DNA from 3 places in the Tistrella mobilis genome. Region 1 is predicted to be linked to each of the others. Evidence: riboswitches for the same ligand, from Rfam matches in the RefSeq annotation. Region 1 holds a riboswitch; each other region holds the start of a gene.
What was found. Region 1 has a riboswitch for cobalamin ahead of P7L68_RS18900 (class I SAM-dependent methyltransferase). Riboswitches for the same ligand answer to the same signal wherever they lie in the genome.

Region 1 (10,395 bases):
TACCCGCTTCTGGGAGCCGGAGAGATGACATCCCCCCGGCACGGTTCACGACAGTACACCGTCCCCTCGGATCCGCCGCCCCGGCCATCGGATCGCTGGATCCCGCGGGCGATCGTGGGCTTCTTTCTGGTGCTGGGCTCGGTCCAGGCCGGTTTCGTGACGCTGGCCTATGACAGCTTCACCGGCCTGGTCACCGACGACCCCTATGCCACCGGCATCGAATACGACCGGGTGCTGAAAGAGCGCGAGAGCGAAGCCGCCCTGGGCTGGCAGGTGGATGCCGCCTTCGAGCCGGGCAGTGAACCCCGCACCGGCCGGCTGGTGGTGCGGGTGACCGATGCCGGCGGGCAGCCACTCGACGATGTGGTCGTCCAGGGAGAGGCCGAACATACCGGCCGGATCCCGCAGCTCCTGCCCGTCAGCTTCGCGCCCGCGGGGCCCGACCGGCTGGTCGGCACGCTCGATTTCCCCAATGGCGGCAACTGGTTCATCCGCCTGAAGGTCACGCAGGGGGATGAGGGGGTGCGACGTCTCGTCGAATTGCCGGTGATCCGCTGACCGGCTATCTCTCCCCTGCCCGCTTCTGCTCTCCCCTTGATCGTCGAACCGATCGACGTCCGACATCTTCCGGAGTTTCTGCCATGTCCATGACGACCTCTCCTGCCGGCGGCGTATCGGGTGGCCGGCCGGCCGTATGGCCCCTGATCGTTGCCATCATCGCCGCCGCGGCGATCGGCGGCATGGTCGCCGGGGCCGAAGTGGCCGTCGTTGCGGGGCTGGGCGCCCTGATCGTGTCGCTGCTGCCGCGGATCATCATGATCGCCGGCCGCGGCGGCATCAGCGCCTTCGCGGTCGCCGGCCGCGCCATGTACACCGCCGGCCGGATCGGCGGCATCGCGATTGCCCTGCCCGGCCTGTTCATCACCAGCCTGGTCTGGCTGATCATCGGCCTGCCGGCCGCACTGGCACGCGCGGCCCATGCCCGGGCTGCCAGCACCGGTGTTCAGCCCGCCCCCCTGCCCACCCTGCCGGATCTTGCCGTGGCGGGCCGGCTGGGCCAGCGCGCCAAGGCCCGCGGGATCAGCTTCCTGAAGGGCATGGTCTCGGAGCGCGGCCTGCCGCTGCTGCTCGCCAATCTTCTGCTGGCGCTGATCATCGGCTGCGTGCTGCTGGGCATGGGTGTGGCGCTTTATGCCGCACTGATCGCCGTGCCGGTGATGATCGCCACCATGATGCTGGTCGCCGTCGACGGCAGCGACGAGCCCGAGGTGCCCGCGGCCGGCGACACCCAGCACTGATCCCGCTGCCCGCGCGGAGAACGGGGCCATGGCAGTGTCCGAACTCACCTTTGCCGGCGGCGCCCTGATGGGCTTCGCCGGCAGCCTGCATTGTGCCGGCATGTGCGGCAGCATCGCCGCCGGTCTGATGTTCTCGTTCGACGGCGAAGGCGGCACACGCGGACGGATCAAGGCGCTGGCCGCCGCCCATGCCGGGCGGGTGCTGGCCTATGCCACTGCCGGCCTGGTGGTGGGGGCGATCGGCACCTCGGTCTATGCCGGGCTGGACCGCGCCGGGGGCTATGAAATCGCCCGGCTGATCGGCGCCGCCACCCTGGTCTGGGTGGGGCTGTCGGTTGCGGGGCTGGTGCCGTCCCTTGCCCGGCTCGATCGGCTCGCCATGCCGCTCACCGCCGGCATCGCCCGGGTGCTGCGCCCGGCGGGCATCGGCGGCGGCATCGCGGCGGGGCCCGGCGGGGCCTTCGTCTCGGGGCTCGCCTGGGGTTGCGTGCCCTGCGGCATGGTCTATGGCGCGCTGTTCTACGCCATGATGACCGGCAGCCCCGAAGGCGGGCTGTCGGTCATGGCCGGTTTCGGCCTCGGCACCGTGCCGGCCGTCGCCGCCACCGCTCTTGGTTTCGCGGGTCTGCGCCGCTTGGCAGCACGTCCCGGCCTGCGCATGGCCGCGGGCCTTGCCATCGCGACGCTGGGCCTGCTCTCCGCCCTTATCCCCTCGGTCGGTGCCGCAGTCCTCTGCCTGCCGTAAAAGCAAAACACCCCGCCGGTCGCCCGGCGGGGTGTTTTGTATCTGGTGCCCGAGATCCCGAAGGCTCTCCGGACCCGACAGGATCAGCGCGAGTAGTACTCGATGATCTGCTTCGGATCCATCTGGACCGGATAGGGGACTTCGGCCAGCTGCGGCATGCGATTATAGGTCGCGGTCAGCTTGTCGAAATCGACGTCGATGTACTCCGGCACCTCGCGCTCGCGGCGCTGGGTGGCTTCGAGCACGAAGGTGAGCTGACGCGACTTCTCGCGGACGCTCACGACGTCACCCGGCTTCAGGCGGTAGGAGGGGATGGTCACGCGGCGGCCGTTGACCGCGACATGGCCATGATTGATGAACTGACGCGCGGCGAAGACCGTCGCAACGAAGTTCGCACGATAGACGACGGCGTCGAGGCGGCTTTCGAGCAGACCGATGAGGTTCTCGGTCGACTCACCCTTGCGACGGGTGGCCTCGTCGACGACGCGACGGAACTGCTTCTCGGTCAGGTTGCCGTAGTAACCCTTCAGCTGCTGCTTGGCAGCGAGCTGCAGACCGTAGTCGGAAGGCTTGCGGCGACGCTGACCGTGCTGGCCGGGGCCATACGAACGTGCATTCACCGGGCTCTTGGCCGTGCCCCAGAGATTCACGCCGAGCCGCCGGCTGATCTTGTGCTTGGCCTGGATACGCTTGGTCATTTGAGAGCGAACCGTTCGGTAACGGGGTAGACCGCAGTAGAGGATCGGGACTGAATACAGGCGCTTCCCGCGGTTGTCAAAGGGAATCGCCCGGATTTCCGCGGGGTTCGGGCCGGGCCCTGACGGCGACCGGCCAGGCGCCCGGGGTGATCGGCGCCGGAACCGGCCGGATGCCGAAGGCCGCTTCGATCGCCCCGTTTCGCAGCACGGCGGCGGGCGGGTCCAGAGCCAGCAGCCGCCCCTTCGCCAGCACCGCCACCCGGTCGGCATGGGCGAGGGCCAGGCCCAGATCATGCAACACCACAACCACCGTCATCGATCCACGCAAGCTTTCGAACAGCTGCATCAGCGACAGCGCGTGGCCGATATCCAGCGCCGCCGCCGGCTCGTCGGCAAGCAGGGCACCGGCCGGCGCGGCCAGCGCCCAGGCCACCGCCGCCCGCGCCCGCTCGCCGCCCGACAGATCGTCCAGCCGCCGATCCAGCAGGTCGCCGAGGTCGAGGGCCGGATCAGGCGCCGCCGGCCGGCCCGCCTGCCACCACCCTGCCCCGCGGGCCGCCCCCAGCCGGACCAGATCACGCACCGTCAGGTTCCAGTGGCTGCGAAAGCCTTGCGGCAGATGGGCGATCCGCCCTGCCACCGCCCGCCGGCCAAGCCCGGCGACCGATCGGCCGTCGATCAGGGCCCGCCCGACATCGGGCATGAGCGCGCCGGTCAACATGCGCAGCGCCGTGGTCTTGCCGGAGCCGTTCGGGCCGACCAGGGCCAGCAGCTCCCCGGGCCGGACATCGAGCGACAGATCATCCAGCACCACCCGCCCGCCCAGACGGAGCGTCACTTGGTCGAGGGCCAGGCCCGCCGCGGTCATCGCACCCCTCCCCGCGCCCGGCCGAGCAGCAGCAGAAAGACCGGCGCCCCGGCCAGCGCCGTCAACAGACCCAGCGGCAGATCGGCCGGCGGCAGCAGGGATCGGGCAAGACCGTCGAAGATCGCAACCAGCGCCCCGCCGGCAAGGGCGGAGGCCGGCAGCAGCAGATGATGGGCCGGGCCGACCAGCCGCCGGGCCAGATGCGGCACCATCAGCCCCACGAACCCGACGAGGCCGCCCCAACCCACCGCGATCGCGGTGATCGCGGCCCCGGCCAGCACGGCGAGTTCGGTGAAGCGGCGGACATTCAGGCCCATGGCGCCCGCCGCCTCGTCGCCCAGCCCCAGCCGGTCGAGGCCGGGGGCCAGTATCAGGGCGAGCAAGAGCGCGCCCAGCGTCGCCAGCCAGAGCAGGCCGAGCCCGGCCATGTCGGGCGTATGGATGCCGCCCATGGTCCAGCTCATCACCACCTGCAGGTTGACCGTGTCGTCGGAAAGCGCCAGCAGCATCAAGCCGCGCACGGCGCCGAGTGCGGCCGCCACCGCGACCCCCGCCAGCAGCACACCGGTAACATCGGCGATGCCGGCGACACGCGCCGCCGCGATCACCACCCAGGTGGCACCCCAGGCACCGGCGACGGCCAGCACCGGCAGCGCCAGACCGGGTGCGACCGGCAGGGGCACCAGAAGGGCGATCGCGGCACCGACGGCCGCGCCCGGGGCGGTGCCCAGCAGCCAGGGCTCCGCCAGCGGGTTGCGGAACACGCCCTGGAAGATCGCCCCCGCCAGCCCCAGACAGGCGCCGACCGCCACCGCCGCCAGTACCCGCGGCAGCCGCCAGGCCAGCAGCAGCCGCGTGAAGGGGTCGTCCTCACCCCGGGCCAGCGCCGCCAGATCGGCAAGCCGCGCCGGCTCGGTTCCAAGCCAGAGCCCCGCCAGGATCGCGGCCAGCAGCAGGGCAATCAGGGCGCCGAAGGCCGTCCGCGTCGTCATTTGCCGCCCTCCGCAGCTGTATGACAGGTGCCGTCTTCGGCAACGGCATCGGGGTGGAGCAGGCGGGCCAGCATCTCCGCCCCCTCCACCACCCGTGGTCCGGGAATCAGCAGCAGCGCGCGGGAAACCGCATCGACCCGGCCGGCCTGCACGGCACGGATCCCCTCCCAGCCCGGGCGCCGCATCAGGGCGGGCACCCGATCGGCGGAACCGGCGATCAGGATCCTTTCCGGGTCAGCCCGCCAGACTGCCTCTCCCGATACCCGCCCCAGCCGGTCGCGGCCCGCGAAGACGCTGATCCCGCCGGCCGCGCGCAGGATGTCGCCGGTATAGGTGGCATCGCGGATGGTGAAGGCGGCGCCGCGTTCGTCGCTGCCGGTCTCCATATAAACGGGCACGGGCGCCCGACCGGCCAGGCAGATGCGCAGCGCATCGATCCGCGCGCCCATGCCGGAGGCGACGGCCTCGGCCGCCGCCTCACGCCCGGTGGCGCGCCCCAGCCGGCGGATATTGGCCAGAATGTCCTCCAGACGGTCATGGGTCAGCACCAGGGCCGGAATGCCGATCCGGCCGAGCGGATCGACCAGCGCCGCCGCCGCCTGCCGCGCCGGGGTCATCACCACCAGATCGGCGCCGAGCCGTGCGATCGCCTCTACCGAGAAGCCGAGCCGGCCGCCGACCCGGGCGGTGCGGGCCACAAGGTCGGGCGGCCAGCGGGTCCAGGCCTCGATCGCCACGATGTCGGGGCCCGCACCGATCGCGGCCAGCATTTCGACATTGCTGGAGAAGATCGCGACGATCCGGCGCGGCGGCGCCGGGATCGTCACCTCGCGCCCCAGCGCATCGGTCACCCGCCGCGGCCAGCCCTCTTCCGCCGCCGCCGGCATGGCGGCGATGCAGGCCAGAACCAGCAGCAGCAGGCCGGGCAGCCGTCCCATCAGAAGCGATAGGTCAGGCCGATATAGGCCGCCCGCCCCGCCTGGCTGTTGCCGGTGCCGCCGCCATTGGACGAAACCGGGTCCCCCAGAGACGGCACGGTGTCGGTGGCGATGAACAGCGGGTGGTCGTTGACGTCGAACAGGTTGTCGACGCCGGCGAACAGCGTGAGGGTCTCGGTCACGAACCAGTCGCCGCGCAGGTTCATCAGCCAGCTCGATCCCTTGCGATGAACATAGCGGCTGTCGGGCTCGGCCCCCGCCACCAGGCTCTCTTCGGTATCGTAGTAGAGCGGGCCGCGGAAGACCGCCGTGGTGGTCAGGCTCCACACCCCCGGCTGGCCGGTGGTGATGCCGAGCGCCGCCTGGGTTTCGTGCATGCGCTGAAGCTTATCGGTATAGGGACCGGTCAGCGCCGCATCGGCGCCCTTGTCGCGCATCTCGAAATTCCACACGCCGGAGCCGCGCGCCACCAGGGTCCAGCCGTCCCAGCCCAGGCGGCGGGCGATGTCATAGGCCGCCTGGAGCTCCAGCCCGCGGATCACTGCGTCACCGGCCGAATTGGCGTAGGTCTGCTCATTCGGCCCGGTGGTGACGGTGGTGATGCGGTCGGTGATGGTGTTCTGGAACAATGCCAGATCCAGGAACAGCGGACCGTCGGCATGGGCGGCACCGATTTCGTATTGCAGGCTGCGCTCGGGGTCCAGATCCGGATTGCCGAAGGTGCGGCCGCCGCCGACGGCGGTGAAATCCGCGGCAAGCTCGGTACCGGTCGGCGCGCGGAAGCCGGTGGCGACACCGGCCCTGAGGGTCACCGTCGGCCAGGCCGCCCAGGCGGCACCGACACTCCAGGTGACGTCGTCCCAGCTTTCGGTGCGCGCCACCAGCAGCGGCTGGTTGGGCGTGGCCCTGGTCGACACCCGGCCATAGGTCCAGCGGGCGCCGCCGCGCAGGGTCAGCGCATCGTCGAAGGCCCGGTGCACGCCCTCGCCATAGACACCGAAATCCTCGGTGTCCTGGTTGATGTCGTAGGGCGGCACCTGCGAGGTGGTCCCGCCCGAAACCGACTGGCGGAAGCGGTCGCTGCGCAGTTTCGCGGTTTCAGCATCGATGCCGAACAGAAGATCGGTATCGTCATCCACCGCCAGCCGCGGCGCCAGCTTCAGCCCCAGCACGTCGAGCTGGCGGCGGTTGTCGTCGACCGAGAAGCCGGGGGCGCCGCTGCGCTGCCGTTCCGATCCCCAATGGAAGCTGTCGACATCGCGCACGGCATAGGCCTGGGCCGCAAGCCCCAGCCCGCCGCCGAATTCGGTGTCCCAGGCGAGATCGAGCGAGGCGTTGCGCCGGTCATCGGTGTTGTCCACATCCCATTGCGACCCGCGGAAGCCGGCATCATAGACACCGTCGGTGCGGAGCGTCAGGTCGATGCGCCCGACATCCTCGTTCTCGAAGCCGAGCGCCGCCAGCCCGCCACCGCGTTTCCAGGCGGTGTTGGCGAGCTGCCCCTCGGGGGTATGGTAGTCGTCGGAGACACCGCCGCCGATGCCGATATAGTGATCGAATCCGGCCATGCCGCCGGCATTGGCGGCATGGCCGCGGGCCAGACCGAAAGATCCGGCACGCGCGGTGATCTCGCTGCCCGCATCCTCGGTGGCACCGCTGCGGGTGACGAGGTTGATCACGCCGCCGATCGCCTGGGCGCCATAGATCACCGAAGCCGGGCCGCGGATGATCTCGATCCGGTCGAGGTCATCGGGCGAGAGCTTGGAAAGATTGGCGGTGCCGGCACGGCGGCCATTCATCAGCACCGTCACCTGGCTGCGCCAGTCGCGGCCCTGGCCGTCGGTCGCGCCGCCGCGGATGTTGAACGAGGTCTGACCCGGGCTCCAGTCGCTGAAAAAGCCAACCGCATTCTCGGCCAGCAGGTCGGTGACCGACCGGGCCGACGACCGCCGGAGGGTGGCGGTGTCGATCACCTGCACGGTACCGGCGGCACGGGCGCGAGGCTCATCGCGGCCCTGGGCGGTGATCAGCATCCGGTCGAGTTCGGTGGCGTCTTCGGCACGTGCGCCCTTGGGGAAGGCCAGATCGGGAAGAAGGGCAACGGAGCAGGTCACGGCCAGCACGCCAAGGGCGGGCCGGCGCAGGGAGGGGATGCGCATGGGCTGACGATCCGTTTTTTATGATGTCAATCGTGCCAGAGGAAGACGGCGGAGAGCTTCGGCGCCTCGGCAATCACACCGTCGCCGCCCTCGACGAGGGCCAGATCGAGATGGCGATCGAGCCGCGCTTCCAGATTGTCGACCGCATGGCCACGGCGGCCCAGATGGTCGAGCATATGGGCACGGGCGGCAGCCCGGTCGGGGAAGACTGCCCGGAAGGTCCAGGGCACCAGATGGACCGTGTCGGGCGCGAGGTCGCCTCCCAATTCGTCGAGCGCCAGCCGGTCGCCCGGGGTGATGTCCTCGCCATGCAGATGCGCCGGCAGAAAACCCGACAGGCACCAACTGCGCGGCCCCGCCTGGGCCGGTACGATCCAGGCGAGCATCCGGCCGAGCGGCCGGGTCCGGGCATGCAGCGCACGGGCCTGGCCGATCGGCCCCGGAATATTGGCGCAGAGGACCAGATCGGCCGGCACCGCCGGATCGGATGGCGCAAGCTCCTGCCAGACGGCGTCGCGGATCTCGATCGACAGGTCGGGCCGCGCCTCGGCAAGCCCGGCCAGCCGGCCGCGCATATGGGCATTGGGCTCGATCGCGCACCAGCGCCCGCCGCGGGCGATCACGGCCTGGCCGAGCAGTCCCGAGCCGGCGCCGATATCGATCAGGCTGCGCGGCCGGCCGCCGTAAAGCGCACGAAGCGTATCGCCCAGATTGCGGGCATAGTCCGACCGGGCGAGCTGGTCGGCGAAGAAGGCGGCATCGGGATCGGCCCAGGGGGCCGGCAGCGGCACCGGCGGAGAGCCTGTAGCAGCCGATGGCGCTGCCGCCTCGGACAGGGTGGACATTCGGGGCCTCACCTGCGTGGCACGTCACCGCAGGCCGGACCCGGGCGGACGGAGCCTCCCGGATCGCCATCGATACACCCCGACCGATGGGCACGCGCGTGACCACGAATGACGGCAGGTCTCCTGGCTTACGGGTCATCGCCGGTCCGTCGCCTTCCCGGCGCCCCATACGGGGCAACCAGTGGCATCGCTGACGGCCGGCTCGCCGTCTACAGTTGCGGGGGCAGCCGGGGCATGAGGCGGATCATCGCCTGCACCCCGTTCCCTTTTGATCCCCGAAGGGAACCGTCGCGGATGACGGTAGTGGAGCGACCCATGACAGGTCAAGCACCCCGTCCTCCTGATTATTTGTTATGATATAACATATTATTTTATCGCAGTGCAACACCCCCGGCAGCAGCGCTGCGGGGGTGAGGATCAGATGAAGAGATCGTCGGCCGATGCGAAGCGCACGCCCGCCGTCGTCATTTCGGCGCGTGCGCGCGCCAGCGAGCCGTCCGTGTCGATGGCACGACAGGCATCTTCCACCAGCACCACCTCGAAACCGGCGGCCCTGGCATCGAGCGCCGTCCAGGCCACGCAGAAATCGGTGGCGAGCCCGCAGACGAAGACCCGCTTGACGCTGCGCGACCGCAGATAGCCGTCAAGCCCGGTGGCACTGCGCCGGTCGGCGGCGAGGAAGGCCGAATAGCTGTCGACCGCGGCATCGTCACCCTTGCGGATGATCAGCCGGGCATGGGGCAGGTCCAGGTCGTCATGCAGCCCGGCACCACGGGTACCCTGCACGCAATGGTCGGGCCACAGCACCTGGGTGCCATAGGCAAGCTCCACGGTCTGGAACGGCGCCTTGCCGGCATGGCTGGAAGCGAAAGAGGCATGGCCGGCCGGGTGCCAGTCCTGGGTCAGCACCACCTCGGTGAACAGCCGCCCGATCCGGTTGATCACCGGCACGATCTCGTCGCCGCCGGCCACCGCCAGCGCGCCACCGGGCATGAAATCATACTGGGGGTCGGTCACGATCAGCGCATCGCCGGCACCCGGGCGCAGACGCAGGGCCTCGGCACGCGCCTCGGCTTCGGCATGACGACCGCGACGGGAAGACCGGCGGGCACCGGGCACGGCCGCGGAGGCATCGGCCACGTCCAGCGCTTCCCGGCGGCGGCGATAGGAGGGGAAGGCCGCCAGTTCCTCGTCGCGCGCGCCGCGGATCATCAGCCCGTGCAGGAAGCCGCGCAGCGAACGCACCTCCTGCCCGGTCAGGTCGGCGCGCAGGAACATGGCCTGCAGATTGCGGAGCATGGTCGGCCGCATCTGCGGGTTCCGCACCACCCCCGACCAGTCCAGCGCCTGGCCCAGATGCTCCAGAAAGGCGTCGATCTCCTTCTTGCTCGCCCGGCCATAGCGGCCGAGGTCGAGCTGCACCGGCACAGTCTCGTCGCGCGCGGTGAACCATTCATAAGAGACCAGCGCCACCGCCTGAGCCAGGTTGAGCGAGGCGAAAGCCGGGTTGAGCGGCACGGTCAGGATCAGATCGGCCAGCGCCACATCGTCATTCTCAAGCCCGGTGCGCTCGGGCCCGAACAGGATGCCGACCAGGCCACCGGCCTCGACATGGCCGCGCATGCGGGCGGCCGCCGCCGCGGGCGTCGCCACCGGTTTCACCATGTCGCGCGGTCGCGCGGTGGAAGCCACCACGAAATCCAGATCGGCGACCGCATCCGCCACCGTCGCATAGACCCGGGCGTTGTCGAGCACCGCATCGGCGCCAGAGGCCAGAACCCGCGCCCGCTCGCTCGGCCAGTCGCAGCGCGGAGCCACCAGGCGCAGATCGGTCAGGCCGAAATTCAGCATC
Region 2 (10,395 bases), 2.3 Mb from region 1:
CACCATCGAACCCGTCGGGGTAGACGCGGCCGCGCCAGGGCTCGAAGGTCCAGCCGCGGCCCTCATCATCACCCGCACTCATGCTCAAGGCGATGGTGCAGGTGGCGGCCAGGTTCCGGGATGCGGCGCCGGGTCGCAGGCCTGCCTTGTAGGTTTTCCAGTCGGGCGGCGTGAAAAAGAGCGATGACGTCACCTGAGGGAGCGCCTTCCATGTCCGCGCCGAAACGGTTGCTGATCGCCTTTCTTGTCGTTCTGCCCGGCCTCTGGCTCGCCACCGGGCAGATCTTTCAGGTACCCGCGGAGATTTTCGCCATCCGCCCGGCGATAATGCAAGGCACCGGCATCCTGGCGATCGGTGCGATGAGTCTGGCTCTGGTGCTGGCGATGCGGCCGGTGCGCCTTGAAGGCCTGCTCGGCGGGCTCGACAAGGGCTACCGGCTGCACAAATGGCTGGGCATCACGGCGCTGATCTCGGCCGTCATCCATTGGCTGTGGGCCCAGGCGCCGAAATGGGCGGTGGGCTGGGGGCTGCTCGACCGGCCGGCGCGCAACCGGATACCGGTCGAGCCGGGGACGTTGGAGGCAACCCTGCGCAGCTGGCGTGGCTTTGCGGAAAGCGTCGGCGAATGGGCGTTCTATGCGGCGGCGGCCTTGATCCTGCTGGCACTGATCCGGCGCTTCCCTTATTGCCGGGTCTTTCAGGTCCACCGCCTGCTGGCCCTGGCTTATCTGGTGCTGGTCTTCCACGCCGCGGTGCTGTTCACCTTCGATCAATGGACCCAGCCGGTCGGCATCGTGGTGGCGGTGCTGCTGGCGGCCGGCACGGTCTCGGCGGTGCTGGCCCTGTTCGGCCGGATCGGGCTCAGCCGGCGCGTCGCGGGCCGCGTCTCCCGCCTGGTGCATGATCCGGCCGCCCGGGTGCTGGAGGTCGATCTGGCACTTTCGGGCAACTGGCCGGGGCATCGGGCGGGGCAGTTCGCCTTCGTCACTTTCGATGCCGCCGAAGGGCCGCACCCTTTCACCATCTCTTCTGCCTGGCGCGGTGATGGCCGGCTCCGTTTTCACGTCAAGGCGCTGGGGGATCATACCCGGACCCTGCCTGGCCGGTTGAAGCAGGGCGATGAAGTGACTGTCGAAGGGCCATATGGCCGCTTCGATTTCGTCGACCGTCATCCGGCCCAGCTGTGGGTCGCCGGCGGCATCGGCATCACCCCCTTCCTCGCCCGGCTGGAGGCATTGGCAGCGGCACCAGAGCCGCGGCCGGTCGATCTGATCTATTGCGCGGCGGTGCCGGCACCGGATTTCGTCGCCCGGCTCCAGGCGCTGGCGATGGCGGCCGGGGTGCGGCTGCATGTACTGGCGAGCGGCCGCGACGGCCGGCTGGATGCTACCCGCCTGGCGCGGCTGGTGCCGGACTGGCGCGAGGCTTCGATCTGGTTCTGCGGCCCGGCCGGATTTGGTCGCAGCCTGCGCCGCGGGCTCGAACGGCTTGGCCTTGCCCGTGGCCGCTTCCATCAGGAAGCCTTCGAGATGCGCTGATCCGGTTTGGGCATATCCGGTGCCAGATGCCGGGTGAGCATGGCCACCAGTTCGTCGTGCAGAGCCGCGGGCAGGTGGTCGTGCCCGTCGGCAAGGGCACCGTGGATCACGGCCTCGATGCTTCGTTCCACCAGTACCGCGAGCACGGCGGGATCACGGCCGTGGGCAAGGGGCAGGGTGGCGATCCAGGTGGCAATGTGGGTGGTGATCGCGGCTGAGACATCCCTGATCCGGGCCAGGTCGCCGATCCGTGGGACCTGCTCGTTCAGCACCCGGTGCAGCGTCGGGTGCAGGCGATGGGCATCGGTTGCGGCCTCGACGATCATCGCCACCCCTTCGGCCGGCAGTGTGCCGGCCAGCCGCGGTGCCAGCTCGTCGAACACCGCCTGCAGGGCCGTGGCGTGGCGGTCGATCAGCGCCGCGATCACGGCCTCCTTCGACGGGAAGTACTGGTAAAGCGAGCCGACGCCCACGCCCGCTGCCTCGGCGATCCGGGTGGTGGTGGCGCGGTCGAAGCCGTCGCGCACCAGAATGTGAGCGGCGCCGTCCAGGATCGCCTCGACCGTGGCGCGCGATCGGGCCTGAACCGGCCGTTTCCGCGGGCTGGTAGCGGGGGGCGCAGGCGGCATCGGCGGGGCTCCGGATGCGAATTCAGAAAGCGAAGGAATCTTCGTATTCTGAAGGCGACCGATCAAGCCCCGATGAGAGAGGTGCCCTGATGAAGCCGGCCGTGTTCTCGATCGCCCAGGAACTCGCGACACTGGTGCCGGGCGGCGATTTCCGCCTGCTCGACCACCATCTGGCCGACGGGCCGGTGATGGCGGGGGTGATCCGCATCGACGCCGACAGTGTGAAAGGCTTCTGGGAGCGCCATGACGGCGGTGACGAAATCCTGGTGATCCTGGCCGGTCGCGCCACCTTCACCATCCGCTCGGCCGATGGTGACATGCGGCTGGAGGTCGGGCCGGGCGATGCCCTCTGTGTGCCAAGGAGCATGGCGCACAATGCGGTGCTGCACACGCCTGCCCTCGACATCCTGTTCTTCACGCCCCGGGACGGCAGCGCCGCCTGGACCGACGATCCGTCGATCACGCCCCGTCATTGAGGCCGGCGGCTGCGGCCGCGAGCCAGGCGCGCACGGCCGGATCCTCGGCAAGACCGATGGCGCGGGCATAGGCGGCGCGGGCGGATGCCATATCGCCCGTTGCCGCCAGCAGATGGGCCCGAAGCGCCCAGGCCGGCTGATACTCCTCAAGTCCTGCGACGGCATCGAGGGCATGGAGGCCGCGGACCGGGCCGGCCGTTCCGGCAAGCGCCGCGGCGTGGCCCACGGCGGCGCCGGCGGACGGGGCGATTGCCATCAGGGCCTTATAGAGGGCCAGGCGGATGTCGGGGCCGGGTTGCGGCCGGCCGGCGGGGTCGGCGCGTGCGTTATGGGCGGACTGGATCGCCGCCTCCAGCTGATAGCGGCCGGGGCGCCCCAGGGCTGCGGCTGCGGCCAGCTGGGCTTCGGCCTCGGCGATCAGATCCGCCCGCCAGAGCGTGGTGTCCTGAAGATCGATCGGGACATAACGGCCGGCGTCGTCGCGCCTTGCCGGGCGGCGTGCCTCGCAATGGGCCATCAGGGCCAGAAGACCGCGCGCCTCGGCCGCGGACGGCATCAGCTCCACCAGCAGCCGGCCCAGCCACAGGGCCTCGCCGGTCAGGTCGGCCCCGCGGGTATCGCCGCCGGCCACCATCTCCCAGCCGGTACCGAAGGCGGCGTAGACGGCATCCAGCACATGGCTCAGCCGTTCCGGCAGATCCTGCGGCTCGGGCAGCTCAAAGCCGATGCCGGCGCTCCGGATCCGCGCCTTGGCCCTGACCAGCCGCTGCCCCATGGTGGCCGGTGCCACCAGAAAGGCCGATCCGATCCGGGCGGCATCCAGCCCCAGCACCGCCTGCAGCATCAACGGCGCGCGCATCTCGGAGGCGATCGCGGGATGGGCGCAGACGAACAGCAGGGCCAGGCGGTCGTCGGGCAGGGGGCGCGCCGCCATCGCCGCCTCCTCCGCCTCCCCCGCCAGCAGGGTCAGGGCCGGTTCGGCCGCCCGGCGCACGGCCCCGTGGCGCAGGGCATGGGTGATCCGGCGGCGGGCGACCGTGGCGAGCCAGGCCTCCGGCTCCCGCGGCACACCCTGCCGGGGCCAGAGGTCCAGCGCGATCCGGAAAGCATCGGCCACGGCATCCTCTGCCGCGGCGAGGTCGCGGAACCGCGCGGCCAGGAAGGCGACGAGGCGGGCACGGGACTGCCGTGCCGCCGCCTCGACCGCCCTGTGTGCCACGTCGGGGCCGGTCACGCCCCGCCTCCGGGTTCCTGCATCGGCGGCATCACCGGCCGCAGCTCTACGGCCCCCTGTGCGGCCGCCGGGCAACGCGCCGCCCAGTCGAGTGCCGTGTCCAGATCCGGCACGTCGATCACGAAATAGCCGGCGAGCTTTTCCTTGGTGTCGGCGAAGGGGCCATCCTGAACCTGGCGGCGCCCGTCCGTGATCCGCACCGTGGTCGCCGTTTCGGGCGGCAGCAATCCGTGGCCGTCCTGGACGATGCCGGCAGCCTGGATCGCCTGGACATAGGCACCCCAGCCCCCCCAATAGGCGTCGGCCTCGGCCGGATCCTGCTGCTTCGCCAGGGCCTCCGCGGTCTCGTAGATCACCATCATATACTGCATTGGTCGCATCCCTCATCTGTGGACGGCGCGCCCTGCCCGCACCCCGCGGGCTGCTCTCCCCCGTCCGGAATGATGAGCCCCGGGCAACGACGATTTCGACAGCGCCGTTGCGCTGCCCGACAAAAATTTCCGGAGAGAATATCCGGCGCCGATCCCGTCTTCCGGCCGGCGACTTGACACCCGATGCAACCAGGGATCAGAATCACACCCCATGAAGGTCCGCCTTTCGCTCCGGATGGGGGAGGGCGGTGTAAAAGGGAACATGGGTACGGGTGCAATGCGCCCGGGAGCCATGGCTGCCCCCGCAACTGTAGGCGGAGAGTTTGTCGCCCGCCCGGGACTTATGGTTTCGGGCTCTCAGGCCACTGGGCAACCGGGAAGGCCGGCGACGGATGGTGACCCGCAAGCCAGGAAACCTGCCTTCACATCTGACAGGGCCACTCTCCGAACGGGGTGTTCGGATGGGGGCGGGGTCCCCGGAACCTGCCGGGATTTCTCCGAAGGCCTTGCCGCACGTGGCCAACGCCTTCGGAGGATCGGCCCTTGCATATTATGGAAGGCTATCTGCCGGCGACCCATGCCGCCCTCTGGGCGGCGGTCTCGGCACCCTTCGTCATTCACGGAGCCCGCCGGATCACCCGGCTGGTCCGCGAAACACCGGAAGTGAAGCTTCTGCTGGCGGCATCCGGTGCCTATGTTTTCGTGCTCTCGGCGCTGAAACTGCCATCCGTCACCGGCAGCTGTTCACATCCGACCGGGACAGGGCTGGCCGCAACCCTGTTCGGCCCCACGGTCACCGCCGTGCTCGGCACCATCGTGCTGCTGTTCCAGGCTTTGCTGCTTGCCCATGGCGGGCTCACCACCCTTGGCGCCAACGTCTTTTCCATGGCGATCGCAGGACCTTTCGTTGCCTGGGGGCTGTTCCACGGCCTCACCCGCATGGGGGCCGGGGCGGCGCTCGCGATCTTCGTGGCGGCGACACTGGGTGATCTTGCGACCTATGTGGTGACCTCGCTGCAGCTGGCGCTCGCCTTCCCCGATCCGGCCGGCGGCATCGCCGGGGCGGCATCGAAGTTCCTGGGTATTTTCGCCCTCACCCAGGTGCCGCTCGCGATCAGCGAGGGGCTGCTGACCGTGGTGGTGTTCAACATGCTCGGCCGCTACAGCCGCTCGGAACTGAAGGCGCTGGATCTGTTCCGCGGGCGGGTGGCGTCATGATGAAGCGCAATCTGATCCTGCTTGCCCTGGTCGTGATGCTGGCCATCGCACCGCTGCTGATCCACCCGCCCGGCACCGTGGAGTTCGCCGGAGCGGACGGTCAGGCCGAGCTGGTGATCGGCGAGATCGCACCCGACTACGAACCCTGGTTCCAGCCGCTTTGGGAACCGCCGAGCGGTGAGATCGAAAGCCTGCTCTTCGCCCTTCAGGCGGCGATCGGCGCCGGGCTGCTCGGCTATTATTTCGGCCTGCGCCGCGGCCGCCGCGATGCGGACCCGGCCGCGGACGATACTGCCGCGGCGCGCGCCGACAGGCCCCGCGCCTGATGCGGGCCATCGATCGTGCCGCGCAGACCAATCGCTGGCGCAGACGACCGGCTGCCGAAAAGGCCCTGATCTTCATCGGGCTGATGCTGGTCTCGCTGGTCGTGGCCGGCTGGATCGGCCAGATCGTGATCCTGCTGCTGGTCCTCTGCCTGGTGCTGGGGGCAGCACGGGTGGGGCTGCGGGATGTGCGTGCTGCGGCCGTGATGCCGGCCGGCTTCATCCTGGCCGGCACCGCCGTACAGATGATCACGCTTCACTGGGCAGGCGGGCCCGTGGTCGGCATCGCCGATCCCGACATGCTGTCCGCTGCCGCCTTCACCGGGCTGAGGAGCGTCACCTGTGTCGCCTGCCTGATCGGGCTTGCGCTCACCACGCCGCTCACCTCGCTGCTCCAGATGATTCAGCGTCGCGGACTCGCCCCCGACATCTCGGATCTGGCGATGATGATGTTCCGCATCGTGTGGCTGGTGCTGGACTGTCTGGAGACGGGGCAGCGTGCCCAGGCGGCCCGGCTGGGGCATGCCGGCTGGGGCCGGCAGATCCGATCGGGGGGCCGGCTGCTCGCCGGGCTTCTGCCGCGGGTGCTGGATCGGGCGCAGCGGATGAATGCCGGGCTTGCCGTGCGGGGCTATGACGGCCGGCTGCGCTTTGCCGGTGCCGAGGCGGTTGCCGCCCCGGCCCGGCTTGCCCTGCTCGCGGGCGGCCTTGTCTTTGCCGCAGCCGGCGCGGCCTGGATCGGCTGATGCTCGAAGCTCGGGATCTGGTTCATCACTATCCGGGCGGCGTCACGGCGCTCGATCATGTCGATCTGGTGATTCCGGCCGGCGGACGCCTGGCTATCCTGGGCGCCAATGGTGCCGGCAAGTCGACCCTGCTGCTGGCGCTGGCGGGCGCGATCCGCACCGATCGGGGGCAGGTGATCCTCGACGGCAGCCCGGTCACTCATGACCGCAAGGGATTGACCCGGCTCCGGCATCGGGTCGGTCTGGTGTTCCAGGATCCCGACGACCAGCTCTTTGCCGCAACCGTCGCCGAGGATGTAAGCTTCGGTCCGCTCAATCTTGGCCTGACCATGGCCGAGGCCCGGGGCCGTACGGCAGAGGCGCTGGATATGATGGGCGTTGCCCATCTCGCCGATCGTGCCACTCATATGCTGAGCTTCGGCCAACGCAAGCGGGTCGCCATCGCCGGGCTGCTGGCCATGCGGCCCGGTATCCTGCTGCTCGACGAGCCGACGGCGGGGCTCGATCCGGCCGGCGTCGATGAACTGATGCAGCGGCTGGATGCGGTGGCCGGCACCGGCACGGCCGTGGTCATCGCCACCCACGACATGGACCTGGCCAATGGCTGGGCCGATCGTATTGCCGTGTTCGGCCGCGGGCAGATCGTCCTCGACGGGCCGCCCGAGGCGGTTTTTGAGGATGAGGCGCTGCTGGCGGCGCTGGGGCTGCGCCTGCCGATGCTCCGCCGCCTGGCCGGCGAACTGGCAGCCCGCGGGCTGCTGAAGGCCGGCCCCCTGCCGCGGCGGCTGGAGGATCTGGTGGCCGCCTTGCCGGGGCACCGGTAAAGCGGCCCTAATGGCCGCCTGCGGCCTTCAACCGGCGGTGAAGCGTGGCGCGATGGATGCCGAGCAGACGTGCGGCGGCGCTGATATTGCCGCCGGTCCCGGCCAGGGCGCGGAAGACCGCGTCATCGGTGAGGGCACGCAGTGAGGCGGGGGCGGCCGGCGCAGCTGCCGGAGCGGCCGGAGAGGATGGTGCGGGCGAGGGTGGGGCGGCCTCGGCTGCTGCTTCGGCCTCTCCCAGGATTTCCTGCGGCAGGTCGGTCGCCTCGATGACCGCCCCGTCATCCGCCAGGGCGACCAGCGTGCGCAACAGGTTGGCGAGTTCCCTCAGATTGCCGGGCCAGCGGTGGCCGATCAGCCTTTGGCGCGCCTCGTCCGACAGCCGGATGGCCCGTGCGGCGGCGCCGGTGGCGGCGAAGACGGCATCCACGATCCCATCCAGCGGCTGACGGTCGCGCAGCGGCGTCAGGGTCACCGACAGGTGATTCAGCCGGTAATAGAGGTCGCTGCGGAAGCGCCCTTCGGCCACGGCTGTCTTCAGGTCCTGATGGGTGGCGGCGACCAGTCGGAAATCGACCTTGACCGGCTTGCCGGCGCCGAGCGGCAGGACCTCGCCATCCTGAAGCACCCTGAGCAGCCGCGCTTGCAGGCCGAGCGGCATGTCGCCGATCTCGTCCAGGAACAGGATCCCCCCTTCGGCCTGGCGGATGCGGCCGGTAGAGCCACGCTTTCGGGCCCCGGTGAAGGCGCCGTCCTCGTAGCCGAAAAGTTCGCTTTCAAGCAGGCCTTCCGGGATGGCGGCGCAGTTGACGGCGACCAGCGGCCGGCCGGCGAGGCTGGAGCGGCTGTGCAGCGCCCGCACGAACACCTCTTTGCCGGTGCCCGTTTCCCCCTGCAACAGCACCGGAATATCGGCATCGGTGGCGCGCACCGCGCGGGCGAGCAGGGCATCGGTGGCCAGGTCCCAGACCATGCCGCCGCGGATGGTCACCGCCTGCGCTTCGGCGACGGGGGCCGGGGCCGGGCGGCGGCGGGGCACCGCCGGGGCGGGGCGCGAGACGCGCAGATGCATCGGCACACCACCGGCACGGGTGTGCAGAAGCCGGGCTTCGCCGGTCATCGTTCCGTCGAACAGGGCTTCCCAGTCGGTTTCGCCGATCGTGGAGGCATCGACGCCGAGCAGGCCGAGGGCGATGCGGTTGGCCGCGGTCAGCCGCCCGTCGCGAAAGGCCAGCAGCCCCTCATGCGGGGTGCCGAGCCACGAGGGATGGGAGTGCAGCCGCACCAGCAGATCGGCGCCGTCGCTCTCGGCGGCCTGCATCGCCCAGCGATGCTCCAGATTGGCGACCGCCAGCCGGATCAGGGTCCGGGCATGGGTCTGCGGCCGGCGGGCATCGGCCGACAGGTCGAACAGCCCGGCGATCCGCCCGGACGGATCGAAGACCGGCATGGCCGTGCAGACCAGAAAACGGTTTTCGTCCAGGTAATGCTCTGCCCCGTCGACCTCGACCAGGCCGCCTTCGGCCAGCGCCGTGCCGACCGCATTGGTGCCTTCATGTTCTTCCGACCAGCAGGCGCCCGGCTGCAGGAACACCCGGCGGGCCCGGCCGGCAAAACCGTCATCACCCCGGGCATCCAGGATCAGGCCGCGGGAATCGGTCAGGATCGCCACGCCACGCGCATCTGCCATGGCATGGGCCAGCAGATCGAGTTCCGGCGTCGCGAGCCGCAGCAGATCGTGATTGCGCTCGCGCTGGCGGCGGAGGGCTGCCAGGCCGAGCGGATCCTGCCGCGCCGGCCGGTTCATCGCCAGCCCGCGTGAGGCACAACGTTGCCAGGACCGGCCGATCACCTCGGGCACGGATCCGTCAGGCAGGTGGCCGGCATCGCGGAACTGACCGCGGACGCCGGTAAGCGTCTGCATCTGCAGCCCGGACTGCTGGGACATCCGGTCGTTCTCCCCGCGGCGCCCCTTGATGTTCATCGACCGTTGGTTATGACGGTGGCCGTCATCACCCCGGTCCCGGTTGCGGCGGCGGGCGCCTGCCTTGCTGCAACACTATTCTTTCAGAATGCCCCGGTGGCGGCAGTTGTGCAAGGGATGCAAGGGTTTGCGCATCAGCCCGGCCGGGCGGTGGCGAAGACGTGCTGCGGCCTTTTGCGACAGCTGTCGCGCAACTGTCGCGTCCTGCGACAGGTTGATGGTGACAGCCCGGTGCGCCACAGCCGGCCGGTGCGCCGATCTCGGCGCGTTTCGGTGCGACGCCTCGTCTGGCACGGTGTTTGCTGCTTGGTCTTCCGGAATGGTGTCGGGCGTCCCTACCCGCCATTTCCCCCACCGCGTCAGCATATCCCTCGCGGATGCGGTGCTTAACTTGCGGGGGCGGTGTTCCCGTGCGCCGCCCCCGTCATCGTCTCCGGGAAACCGGATCCGGACACGCCCCGGGGCAGCGGGCGTGCGGTTCCGCCCGGAAGGCGTTATGCTGATCGTGTTACGCCACCTGCGCGATCATCTCTCCTTCCAGACCATCCAGAACGAGACCCCCCGACGGCATCATCCGCGCAAGGGGGGCGGACAAACCGTCCGGACGTCTCACCGATGGAGGAAACGCGAAGATGTCTCTGCCAAACACGATGAAGGCGGCCGTGGTGCGCGCTTTCGGACAGCCGCTGGTCATCGAGGAAGTCCCCGTGCCGCGCCCCGATCCCGGGCAGGTCCTGATCAGGGTCGTCGCTTCGGGCGTCTGCCACACCGATCTGCATGCCGCCGAGGGCGACTGGCCGGTGAAGCCCGAGCCTCCGTTCATTCCAGGCCATGAAGGCGTCGGCTATGTCGCGGCGGTGGGTGCCGGCGTGCGGTCGGTGAAGGAAGGCGATCGGGTCGGCGTGCCCTGGCTGCACACCGCCTGCGGCCATTGCGAGCACTGCATCACCGGCTGGGAAACGCTCTGCGGCGATCAGAAGAACACCGGCTATTCGGTCGATGGCGGTTTTGCGGATTATGTGATCGCCGATCCGGCCTATGTCGGCCATCTGCC
Region 3 (10,395 bases), 910 kb from region 1:
CCAGGATCTGCGCCAGACGCGCGGCCTCGCGCCCGGCCCCCCGCCGCGCACCCTCGATCGCAAGATGGGCCAGCCGCGGATGAAGGCCGAGTTCGGCCATGGCCCGGCCGTGACCCGTCACCCGGCCGGCCTCGTCCAGGGCGCCCAGCCGGCGCAGCAGCTCCCGTGCCTGGCTCCAGGCCGCCGTCGGCGGATGATCGGCGAAGGCCAGCACCCGCGTGTCGTCCACGCCCCACACCGCAAGTTCCAGCGCCAGCGGCGCCGGGTCGTCGACGGTGATCTGCGGGGCTGCGAACCCTGCCAGCGCCCGGGTCTCCGCCTCGGGCCAGAGCCGGAGACAGATGCCCTCGGCGACACGGCCGGCGCGGCCGCGGCGCTGCTCGGCCTCGGCGCGCGACACCCGCATCGTCTCCAGCCGGCTCATGCCGGTCGAGGGGTCGAAACGCGGCCTCCGGGCGAAGCCGCCATCGATGACCACCCGCACGCCCTCGATCGTCAGGCTGGTCTCGGCGATCGCGGTCGCCAGCACCACCTTGCGGCGCCCGGGCAGCGACGGCCGGATCGCCCGGTCCTGCGCCTCGGCGGTCAACTCGCCCGCCAGCGGCAGGATGTCGACCGCAGGGCCGCCGGCGCCGGCCAGCAGTTCGGCCGTGCGCGCAATTTCTCCGGCGCCCGGCAGGAAGGCCAGGATGTCGCCCGGCTCCGCCGACAGCATCCGTCGCACCGCGCCCGCCATCGCAGGGGCCAGGTCGCGCAGCTCCGGCCGGCGGTCGTCATGGATCACCGTCACAGGGAACATCCGGCCCTCGGCCCGCAGCCGCTCCGCCCCGCCGATCAGCGCCGCCACCCGTTCGGCATCCAGGGTCGCCGACATGGCGATGAGGCGGAGATCCGGGCGCAGCGCCTGTTTCGCTTCCAGCGCCAGCGCCAGGCCCAGATCGCCGTCCAGGCTGCGCTCGTGGATTTCATCGAAGATCACCGCGGCCACACCCTGAAGCTCGGGATCGCCCTGGATGCGGCGGGTGAAGATGCCCTCGGTCACCACCTCGATCCGGGTCCGGGGCCCGACCTTCTGGTCCAGCCGGACCCGGTAGCCCACCGTCTCTCCCACCGCCTCGCCCAGCATCGCGGCCATGCGCGCCGCCGAGGCGCGGGCCGCCAGCCGGCGCGGCTCCAGCATCAGGATACGCCCCTCCGCGGCCCAGGGCGCGTCCAGCAGCATCAGCGGCACCGCGGTGGTCTTGCCGGCGCCGGGCGGCGCCTCGATCACCAGATCGCGGCCGCAGTGGAGGGCCTCGCGGATCGGGCGGGCAAGCTCCGCCACGGGCAGGGACCGGATCGCGCGGGCGATCCGGTCGGGCAGTGAGAGATCAGGCAGGGGCGCGTCCGGCGTCAAGACAGCTTCAGTCTTCCAGGAAGAAGTCGATGGTGGTCACCACCCGCACGGTTTTGGTCACCTGCCGGTTCTCGGGCATGTTCGGGATGTCGGTGGCGGGCAGGATCTGGAACAGGCCCTGAGAGGCGTTGCGGATTGCGCCCACATGGCTGCCGCTGTCGGTCGCGAACTGCGCCGCACCGTCGCGGGCATTGGCGGTCGCCTCGGCGATCATCCCGGGCTTCAGGTCGTTGAGCCTGGTGAAGATATAGGACGGGCCGCTGCCCCAGGCGCCCATCTCGTTGGACAGCACCACACCGGCCTCGACCAGATCGCCCACCTTCTGCGAGGCCGCCTCCACCTTGTCGACATCGGTGGTCCGCACCGACACCGTCTGCGCCACGATATAGCGCACCTCGACCGGGCCCGAGCGATAGAGCTGCGCGTTCTGGTCGGTCACCTCCAGGCTCAGCATCTCGATCGTATCGGCCGGCAGGCCGGCATCGGTGAAGAAGCGCTTCACCGTCTCGGTATCGCGCTTCAGCTGGCCCAGCACCTCGTTCAGATCGTTGCCCGAGGCGACATAGCGCAGCGACCAGACCGCCAGATCGGCCTTCACCTCGCGCTCGGCCAGGCCTTTCACCTGGACGGTGCGGTTGCCGAGCCGCGCCTCGACCACACCCTGGCCGACCAGCCAGCCGCCTGCGGCGATGCCCACCGCGATCACCGCGGCACCGGCCAGTCCCAGAACGTCCATACGCATCGGCAGATCTCCTGCGCAGAAATTCGGCCCCGCGGGTGTTGCGGACAGCCGTCGTCCCTCCTGCGCCGGAGCCTGCGACGCGGCGCGGCCGGCGTCAAGCGCGGCAGCGACACCATACCGACACGGGGTGGCCCCATCCGGCCGGCCTGACATCACCCGCTCACAGCCCGGCCCGGCTTCATCATCATCTACCAGTATTCGAAGACCAAACCTCACATTATTATGCCACAGCGCAGCACCTAACAATTTTCGCCCAAGTTCCCAGATCATTGAGGAAGGCAAGAGAACTTGCCGGATCGCCGAACACAGGAGTAATTGACCATGTTCAAGTCCATGCGCGGCACGACCTCGGCTCTTGCGATCCTCATCGGTCTGGGTGCCGTCCCCCTCGCGGCCGGCAGCGCACTGGCACAGGCCACCTCGCCGGGCGCGGCCCCTGCGGAACAGCAGGCCCCTGCCGGCAGCGGTATGGGCTCGGGCGGCAGTATGGGTTCGGGCAGCGGCGCCGCAGCCCCGTCGGGCGCCATGCCTGCGACCCCGCCGGCCGGCGGTGGCGACAGCGCCGAGGCCGAGGATCCGCAGCCGGCGGATACCCTGCTGTCGAACGACACCGTCGTACGGACCCCGGATGGTGATGAAGTGGCCGAACTTCAGGGCGTGATCTTCGGCACCGACGGCCAGATCACCCATGCGGTGCTCGCCTATGGCGGCGTGCTGGGCTTCGGCGCCAAGGAAGTCATGGTGCCCTGGGATCAGTTGAAGGCCGAGCCGGCCGAGCAGGCCCTGATCGCCTCGGTGACGCCCGAGCAGCTGGAGCAGATGCCCGCCTTCAAATCGCAGGAGGCCGTCAAGAGCGACGCCGACGCGGCCACCGGCGCCCAGCCGATGAGCACCACCCCGGCGCCGACCACCGCCCCCTCGGGCGGCTGATCCAGGCCGGACATGACCAACGACCATGACTGACTGACGACGGTCTTCCCCTGGACCATCGACGTTTCCTCCCGAACGTCTCCCTGCCTGATCACTTCGGGCGCCATCCTCCCCCCGCGGGGATGGCGCCCTTTTTTCGTGCCGCTTGCCCGGCCGTGCCCCGATCTCTATGGTGCCGGGCGACGGTGCCGGGCGGCCTTTCCCTGAAAGGACGCCGGCGAAGAGGGAATGCGGTGCGGCGCCCGGGCGCCCAGGCCGCAGCTGTACCCGCAACTGTAGGCGGTGAGCCCGCTCCCATTTCAGCCACTGGCGGTATTCCGCCGGGAAGGCCGGGGGTACGGGCCTGGACCCGCAAGCCAGGAGACCTGCCGTCGCCACCCCGCGTATCGCGCGGTCGTCGGGCGGGCATGACCGGCGGCAGGGACATCCGGGCAGGATCCGGCCATCCCGTTCGCGTCGGTGCGCCAGCCATCGCGGGACAACGCCAGACCCATGACCGACGCCGTCCGCCTGCTTCTGCTCGGCACCGCCCTTGCCGCCGCCGCCAATGCCGTACCTGCCTTCGCCGCAGACGAGGAAGACCGTCAGAGCCTGACGCCTCTGGTCGTGACGGCCACCCGCACGGCGGTCGACCCCGCTACCCTTGGCAGCTCGGTAACGGTGATCGACGGCGACGAACTGCGCCGCGCCGGTACCGTCTTCGTGGTCGATGCGCTCCGCCGGGCGCCCGGCGTGTCGTTCAGCCGCACCGGCGGCCCGGGGGCCGCCACCAATCTGCGCCTGCGCGGCACCGATGACAGCCAGACCAAGATCCTGATCGACGGCGTGGAGGTGAACGACCCGGCCAGCGCCAGCGGCGCCTTCGACCTCGGCCGGCTGCTGGCCGATGACGTCGACCGGATCGAGGTGCTGCGCGGCCCGCAAAGCGCGCTCTACGGCGCCGATGCAATGGGTGGCGTGGTCAACATCGTCACCCGCCGCGGCCTGCGCAATGGCGGCACCGGCGTCGAGGGCGACGCCTCGGCGGAATACGGCGCCTATCGCAGCCGGCGGCATTCGGCGGCGCTGCGCGGTGCCGGCGCGCGTTGGGACGGCGCCGTCTCGATCGTCGACTTCCGCACCGAGGGGTTCTCACGCCTGGAAGGCGGGCGGGAGGATGACGGTTTCACCGGTACCCAGATCGGCCTCAGCGGCGGGCTGGCCCTGAGCGATCAGATCGCGATCGAGGCCACCGGCACGGCCGCCCGCACCTCGGCCGATTTCGACCCCGCACGCAAGCCCGAGGCACCGGGCGAGAACGAGGCCGACAGCCTGAGCGGCCGGGTTGCCGCCATCGCCACCCTGTTCGACGGCCGGGTCGAGAACCGCACCACCCTCTCGGGCTCGCGGCTCGACCGCAGCTCCAAGGATCCGACCTCGCGTTTTTCGGTCCGCACCGATTTCGACGGGCGGCGCACGGGCATCGAAAACCAGACCGACATCACCGTCGACGGCCATGACGACGTGGCCACCATCGGCCTCTCGCGGGAGCACGAGGCCGCCTCGATCGGTGATGCGAAGGCGGCCGGCGATCCGGTGGTCAACACGCTTTCGGCCGATGCCGACACCACCGCGATCTTCGGCCAGTACCGCGCCGGGCTGTGGGACCAGCTCTATCTGACCGCCGGCCTGCGCCGTGACGACCATTCGGCCTTCGGCGCCGATACCACCTGGCGCTTCACCGGCGCCTGGATCGTGCCCGGCACCGGCACCACGCTGCGTGGCAGCTGGGGCACCGGCTCCAAGGCACCGTCGCTCTACCAGCTCTATCACCCGACCTATGGCGATGCGGATCTGGAGGTGGAGAAGAGCCGCGGCTGGGACGTGGGTATCGAACAGCGCCTGATCGACGATGCTCTGACCCTGGGGCTCACCTGGTTCCGCAACGACATCCGCAACATGCTGAGCTTCGATTCCGCCGCCAGCCGCTATCGCAACACCGCCCGCGCCCGCACCGAGGGGCTGGAAGCGACGGCAAAGGCGGCGCCGGCCGACTGGCTCACGCTTCAGGCGGCCTATACCTATCTGGAGACCACCGATCTCGAAACCGGCACGGCCCTGCCACGCCGTCCGCGCCACACCCTGTTCGCGGCCGCCGATGTCTATCCGCTCGACGGTACCCGGATCGGCATCGAGGCGTCCCATGTCGGCGCGCAGATCAACTCCGCCAGCCGGCCGACCAAGATCCGCCGCTATACCATCATGGGGATCAACGGCGACCAGCGCCTGACCGATACGGTCACCGCCTATGCCCGGCTCGACAACGTCTTCGACGTCGACTATCAGGAAGTGGACGGCTACGCCACCCCTGGTCGAAGCCTTTATGTCGGCCTCCGGGTCGCCTTCTGACACTGGGAGACGCCGCTGATGGCACGCTGTCTGATGGTGATGGGCACCGGATCCGATGTCGGCAAATCGCTGCTGGTGGCGGGGCTGGCCCGCATTGCCGTGCGCCGCGGCCTCAAGGTCCTGCCCTTCAAGCCCCAGAACATGTCGAACAATGCCGCCGTCACCGCCGATGGCGGCGAGATCGGCCGTGCCCAGGCCCTGCAGGCCCGCGCCGCCGGGGTGCCGCTTTCGGTCGACATGAACCCGGTGCTGCTGAAACCGCAGACGGATATCGGCGCCCAGGTGGTGGTGCAGGGCCGGATGGCCGGCACGGCACGCGCCGCCGAATATCGCGGCTGGCGCGACCGGCTGATGCCGAAAGTGCTGGAAAGCTTCGCTCGCCTCGCCGCCCGATCCGATCTGGTGCTGATCGAAGGGGCGGGCTCGGTGTCGGAGGTCAATCTGCGCGCCGGCGACATCGCCAATATGGGCTTCGCGACCCGGGTCCGGGCGCCGGTGGTTCTGGTGGGCGACATCGACCGCGGCGGGGTGATCGCGCAGATGGTCGGCAGCCATGCACTTCTGCCGGAAGATGAGCTGTCGCTGATCAAGGGGTTCATCATCAACCGGTTTCGAGGCGATGTCCGCCTGTTCGACGGCGGCCTGACTGAAATCGAGACCCGCACCGGCTGGAAGAGTTTCGGGGTGGTGCCCTGGCTGCCCGCCGCCGCGCGGCTGCCGGCCGAAGATGCGGTGGCGCTGGACACGCCGCGCGATCCGGGGCCCGGGGGCCTGAAGATCGCCGTGCCGATGTTCGCCCGCATCGCCAATTTCGACGATCTGGACCCGCTGAAGCTGGAACCGCAGGTGGCGCTGACCATGGTACCGCCCGGCCAACCCCTGCCGGTGGCCGATCTGGTCGTGCTGCCCGGCAGCAAGGCGACCATCGCCGATCTCGCCTTCTTCCGTGCCCAGGGTTGGGATGTCGATCTTGCCGCCCATGTCCGCCGCGGCGGTCGGGTGATCGGCATCTGCGGCGGCTATCAGATGCTCGGCCGGGTGATCGAGGATCCGGACGGCATCGAGGGACCGGCCGGGGCGGTGCCCGGCCTCGGCCTGCTCGACGTCGAAACCCGGCTTGGCGGCGACAAGGCCCTGATCGAGACCGCGGGCACCGAAATCACCACCGGCGCACCCGTCCGCGGGTATGAAATGCATGTCGGCGTCACCGCCGGCCCGGGCACGGCGCGGCCGATGCTGCATCTGGCCGACGGCCGGGCGGATGGCGCCACCGGCCATGACGGCCGGGTGGCGGGCTGCTATCTCCACGGCCTGTTCGGCGCCGACGGCTATCGCGCCGCCCTGATCGAGGCACTGACCGGCCGGCGGCCGGTGCCGGTGGATTACGAAGCCTCGGTCGAAGCGGCCCTGGATGCCCTGGCCGACCATCTGGAGGCGGCGCTCGATATCGACGCCCTGTTCGCGGCTGCGGCGGAACCGGTGCTGCCATGACCGCCGCGTTTCGTGATCATGGCGGCCGGCTCGCGGCCATGGCCGCCGCCCACCCCCAGGCCCCCACCCCCTGGATCGATCTCAGCACCGGGATCAATCGCGATCCCTACCCCTTTGATCCCAGAGACATTCCGGCCGATGCCTGGACACGCCTGCCCGATGGCGACCTGATCCAGCCCTGTCTTGAGGCCGCCGCCCGCTTCTACCGGGCCCCCGGCCCCGATCATCTCTGTGCCGGCCCCGGATCGCAGGCGCTGATCCAGGCACTGCCCTTCGCCGTGCCCCGCGGCCGGGTCGCCGTGCTCGGCCCCACCTATAACGAACACGGGCCCGCCTGGGTCCGGGCCGGCCACGACGTGACGGTCGAAACCGATCCCGACCGGCTGGCGGCGCCCGGTATCGACACCGTGCTGATCGTCAACCCCAACAATCCCGACGGCCGGGTGACCGGCCGCGACGAGCTGCGCCGGCTGGCGCGGCTGATGGCCGATCGTGACGGCCGGCTGGTGGTCGACGAGGCTTTTGCCGAGATCACACCCGATGCATCGGTGGCCGACCTGGCGGGCCCGGGGCTGGTGGTGCTGCGGTCCTTCGGAAAATTCTTTGGTCTTGCGGGCTTGCGGCTGGGTGTTGCGATCGCGGATCCGGTGACCGCCGGGCGCATCACCGACCATCTGGGCCCCTGGGCGGTCTCGGGCCCCGCACTTGCGGTTGCCGCCCGTGCCTATGACGACACGGCCTGGATCGCGCAGACCCGGGCACGGCTCGCCGCCGGGGCCGGGCGGCTCTCCCGCCTGCTTGGGCGGGCGGCACTCGATCCCGTCGGCCGCACCGACCTCTTCGTCACCGTCGATGCCGGCAGCCGCAGCCGCGCCGCAGCCATCCTGGACCGGCTTGCAGCCCGTCACGGCATCCTGATCCGCGACTGGCCGGGGGCCGTGACCATCCCCGCCCAGGCCGGCTGGCTGCGTTTCGGCATCCCGGCCGAAGACGATGCCCGGGGCCGCCCCGGCGAATGGGGCCGGCTTGAAGCCGCACTCGCCGATGCTGCGTCACACACGGAAGGCTGACAAGCCGGCCGGTTTCGGCTAACGATGTTCGGTCGGGGCATGTGGTCGGTCGAACGCCCCAAGGCCTGCCTGTGGGGAGAATTGCCGAGCGATGTCGTCGCGCCTGATCGGATTGGTCGCCTTTGTCGTCACCGCCGCGATCGCCTGGGGCTTCTGGTCATGGGCCAATGCGCCCGTGGAGCTGCCGGACGTTCCCAACGCCCACGTCGCCTGCACTTCTTATGCCCCGTTCCGCGGCCGCCAGACGCCGCATAACGAAAGCTTCATCGCCCCGCCCGAGCAGATCGCCGAGGATATGGCGATCCTGAAATCGGTCACCGACTGCGTGCGGCTCTATTCCGCCCGTCAGGGCCTGGAAGAGGTGTCGGTGCAGGCCGCACAGCTGGGCATGAGCGTGCTTCAGGGCATCTGGATCGGCGCCAACCCCCAGAACAACCAGATGGAGATCGATGCGGCGCTGGATGTGGTCGCGCGCAATCCGCAGGCGATCAAGGCCGTCATCGTCGGTAACGAGGTTCTGCTGCGGCGTGAACAGTCGCCCGAGAACCTGCGTAAGCTGATCCGCGAGGTGAAAGCGCGGACCGACAAGCCGGTGACCTATGCCGATGTCTGGGAATTCTGGATGAAGAACCGCGACCTCGCGGACGAGGTCGATTTCGTCACCGTCCACATCCTGCCCTATTGGGAGGACGAACCCGTCTCGATCGACGAGGCCATGGCGCATCTGCGCCGGATCATCGACGAGGTCAAGGCGGCCTTCCCGAACAAGCCGATCATGATCGGCGAGACCGGCTGGCCGAGCGAGGGCCGCACCCGCGGCCCCGCCGTGCCGAGCCTGGTCAACCAGGCCAGCTTCATCCGCGACTTCATCCCCCTCGCCCGCAATCTGGGCGTCGACTACAACCTGATCGAGGCCTTCGACCAGCCCTGGAAGCGGGTGCAGGAAGGGACCGTCGGCGGCCATTGGGGGCTTGTCGACGAATATCGCGAGCAGAAATTCCCGCTCACCGGGCCGGTGGTGGAGATGCCGCACTGGCACTGGCTGGCGGCCGGCGGCATCCTTGTCGCCGCCCTGCTGATGATCGCCGCCGGACGGCGCATCCCCGATCACGAAATCGACGAGCATCTGGGGCGCGAGATCGCAGGCTGGGTATCTGCCGTCGCCGGCGCCCAGCTCGCCGGCGCAACGCTGCTGCTCTCGATCGATCATCTGTCGCTGGTCAACCGCGGACCGGTGGAATGGACCGTGGGCATCGGCCTGTGGCTGGTCTCGGGCGTGACCGCAGTGGTGCTCGCCCGTCGCTGGGCAGGCCCGCCCGAGGCGCGCATCCAGCCGGTGCCGGTGGCCGACGTGCTGCAGGCCCTGCGCCAGCCGCTCACCGTCGACTGGCTGGGAACCGGCGATGCTGCCCGCGCCCTTCGCCTCGGTCTGCTCAAGGGGCTGGCCGCGGTGGCCGTGGCGATCGCCATGGTCGGCCTCGCCCTTGACCCGCGCTATCGCGATTTCCCGATCGTCACCTTCCTGATCCCGGCGATCGGCTGGGCGGTGGATGCGCTGATGCCGGTGGCCGGCCGGGCGCGCACGCCGCGGCTGCGGCTGAAGATCGAAGAGGCATTGCTGGCGCTGATGATCGGCGGTGGCGCACTCGCCGTGGCCATCGGCGAAGGGCCTGAGAACGGGGAAGCCCATCTCTGGGCGGTGATCGGCCTGATCTTCGCGGCCGCGGTGGCCGTGGCGCCGCGGCGCAGCCAGACCGAGGGGGTCTGATCCCGGCCCTTTCGCGGCCAACGGTCATTGATCGGTCGCACTTCCCGCTTCCGGTCACCCGGCCTTCTGACGCATCATCGGTCCGGGTGGCGGGGGAGCCACCCGCCGATGCCGGCCCGCCGGCACCGCGGGGATGTGCCGGTGGGGGCCGGCGCGGCCGGCGGCGGCAAACCACGACCCGTTCATCGGGAGACTGAAGCATGTCCAACCTGTCGCCAGCCGAGCGGGCGCGCGAGCGCGCCGTCGCGATTGCGGTTCTGGCCGACCTCGCCCTTTGCGGACCGTTCGTGACCGTCGCCATCTGGTCGGGCTCGCTGACCATGATCGCCGACGGCGTGCGCGGCACGCTGCTGATCTGCGTGGGGCTGGTGTCCTATGCCACGCTGCGCAACATCAACCGCCGCCGCACCGGCAATTTCGAATACGGCACCGCCAAGCTGGAACAGGCGGTCTCCATCCTGATCGCGATGATGCTGGTGGTGGCAGCCTGCTTCATCATCTACAAGATCGCAACCAAGGTGCCGGCGCCTTCGGAAACCGGCAGCGCCGCCTATCTCGCCACCTTCTTCGTGACCTTCAACCTGTTTCTGAACACCGCCCAGATGCTGTC

Region 2: another riboswitch for cobalamin. It lies ahead of P7L68_RS07190 (energy-coupling factor ABC transporter permease); the one in region 1 lies ahead of P7L68_RS18900 (class I SAM-dependent methyltransferase).
Region 3: another riboswitch for cobalamin. It lies ahead of P7L68_RS14780 (TonB-dependent receptor plug domain-containing protein); the one in region 1 lies ahead of P7L68_RS18900 (class I SAM-dependent methyltransferase).

The regions. Positions count from the first base shown of each region.
Region 1 covers NZ_CP121017.1:2,887,809-2,898,203, forward strand. Annotated here, with positions in the region: gene P7L68_RS18855 (4Fe-4S dicluster domain-containing protein) at 1-28, shown strand, start outside; gene P7L68_RS18860 (FixH family protein) at 25-558, shown strand; gene P7L68_RS18865 (hypothetical protein) at 642-1,298, shown strand; gene P7L68_RS18870 (sulfite exporter TauE/SafE family protein) at 1,327-2,043, shown strand; gene rpsD (30S ribosomal protein S4) at 2,127-2,741, opposite strand; gene P7L68_RS18880 (ABC transporter ATP-binding protein) at 2,818-3,609, opposite strand; gene P7L68_RS18885 (FecCD family ABC transporter permease) at 3,606-4,601, opposite strand; gene P7L68_RS18890 (ABC transporter substrate-binding protein) at 4,598-5,539, opposite strand; gene P7L68_RS18895 (TonB-dependent receptor) at 5,539-7,698, opposite strand; gene P7L68_RS18900 (class I SAM-dependent methyltransferase) at 7,725-8,543, opposite strand; cobalamin riboswitch at 8,639-8,848, opposite strand; gene pncA (bifunctional nicotinamidase/pyrazinamidase) at 8,961-9,590, opposite strand; partial or broken gene P7L68_RS18910 (RNA methyltransferase) at 9,774-10,395, opposite strand, start outside.
Region 2 covers NZ_CP121017.1:300,257-310,651, forward strand. Annotated here, with positions in the region: partial or broken gene P7L68_RS07160 (DUF72 domain-containing protein) at 1-33, opposite strand, end outside; gene P7L68_RS07165 (ferric reductase-like transmembrane domain-containing protein) at 211-1,539, shown strand; gene P7L68_RS07170 (TetR/AcrR family transcriptional regulator) at 1,515-2,168, opposite strand; gene P7L68_RS07175 (cupin domain-containing protein) at 2,258-2,644, shown strand; gene P7L68_RS07180 (RNA polymerase sigma factor) at 2,628-3,878, opposite strand; gene P7L68_RS07185 (YciI family protein) at 3,875-4,249, opposite strand; cobalamin riboswitch at 4,448-4,688, shown strand; gene P7L68_RS07190 (energy-coupling factor ABC transporter permease) at 4,793-5,467, shown strand; gene P7L68_RS07195 (energy-coupling factor ABC transporter substrate-binding protein) at 5,464-5,793, shown strand; gene P7L68_RS07200 (CbiQ family ECF transporter T component) at 5,793-6,536, shown strand; gene P7L68_RS07205 (energy-coupling factor ABC transporter ATP-binding protein) at 6,536-7,360, shown strand; gene P7L68_RS07210 (sigma-54-dependent Fis family transcriptional regulator) at 7,368-9,305, opposite strand; gene adhP (alcohol dehydrogenase AdhP) at 9,980-10,395, shown strand, end outside.
Region 3 covers NZ_CP121017.1:1,977,750-1,988,144, reverse strand. Annotated here, with positions in the region: gene hrpB (ATP-dependent helicase HrpB) at 1-1,396, opposite strand, end outside; gene P7L68_RS14790 (SIMPL domain-containing protein) at 1,404-2,138, opposite strand; gene P7L68_RS14785 (PRC-barrel domain-containing protein) at 2,460-3,068, shown strand; cobalamin riboswitch at 3,235-3,456, shown strand; gene P7L68_RS14780 (TonB-dependent receptor plug domain-containing protein) at 3,561-5,456, shown strand; gene P7L68_RS14775 (cobyric acid synthase) at 5,475-6,947, shown strand; gene cobD (threonine-phosphate decarboxylase CobD) at 6,944-8,017, shown strand; gene P7L68_RS14765 (glycosyl hydrolase family 17 protein) at 8,109-9,785, shown strand; gene P7L68_RS14760 (cation diffusion facilitator family transporter) at 9,986-10,395, shown strand, end outside.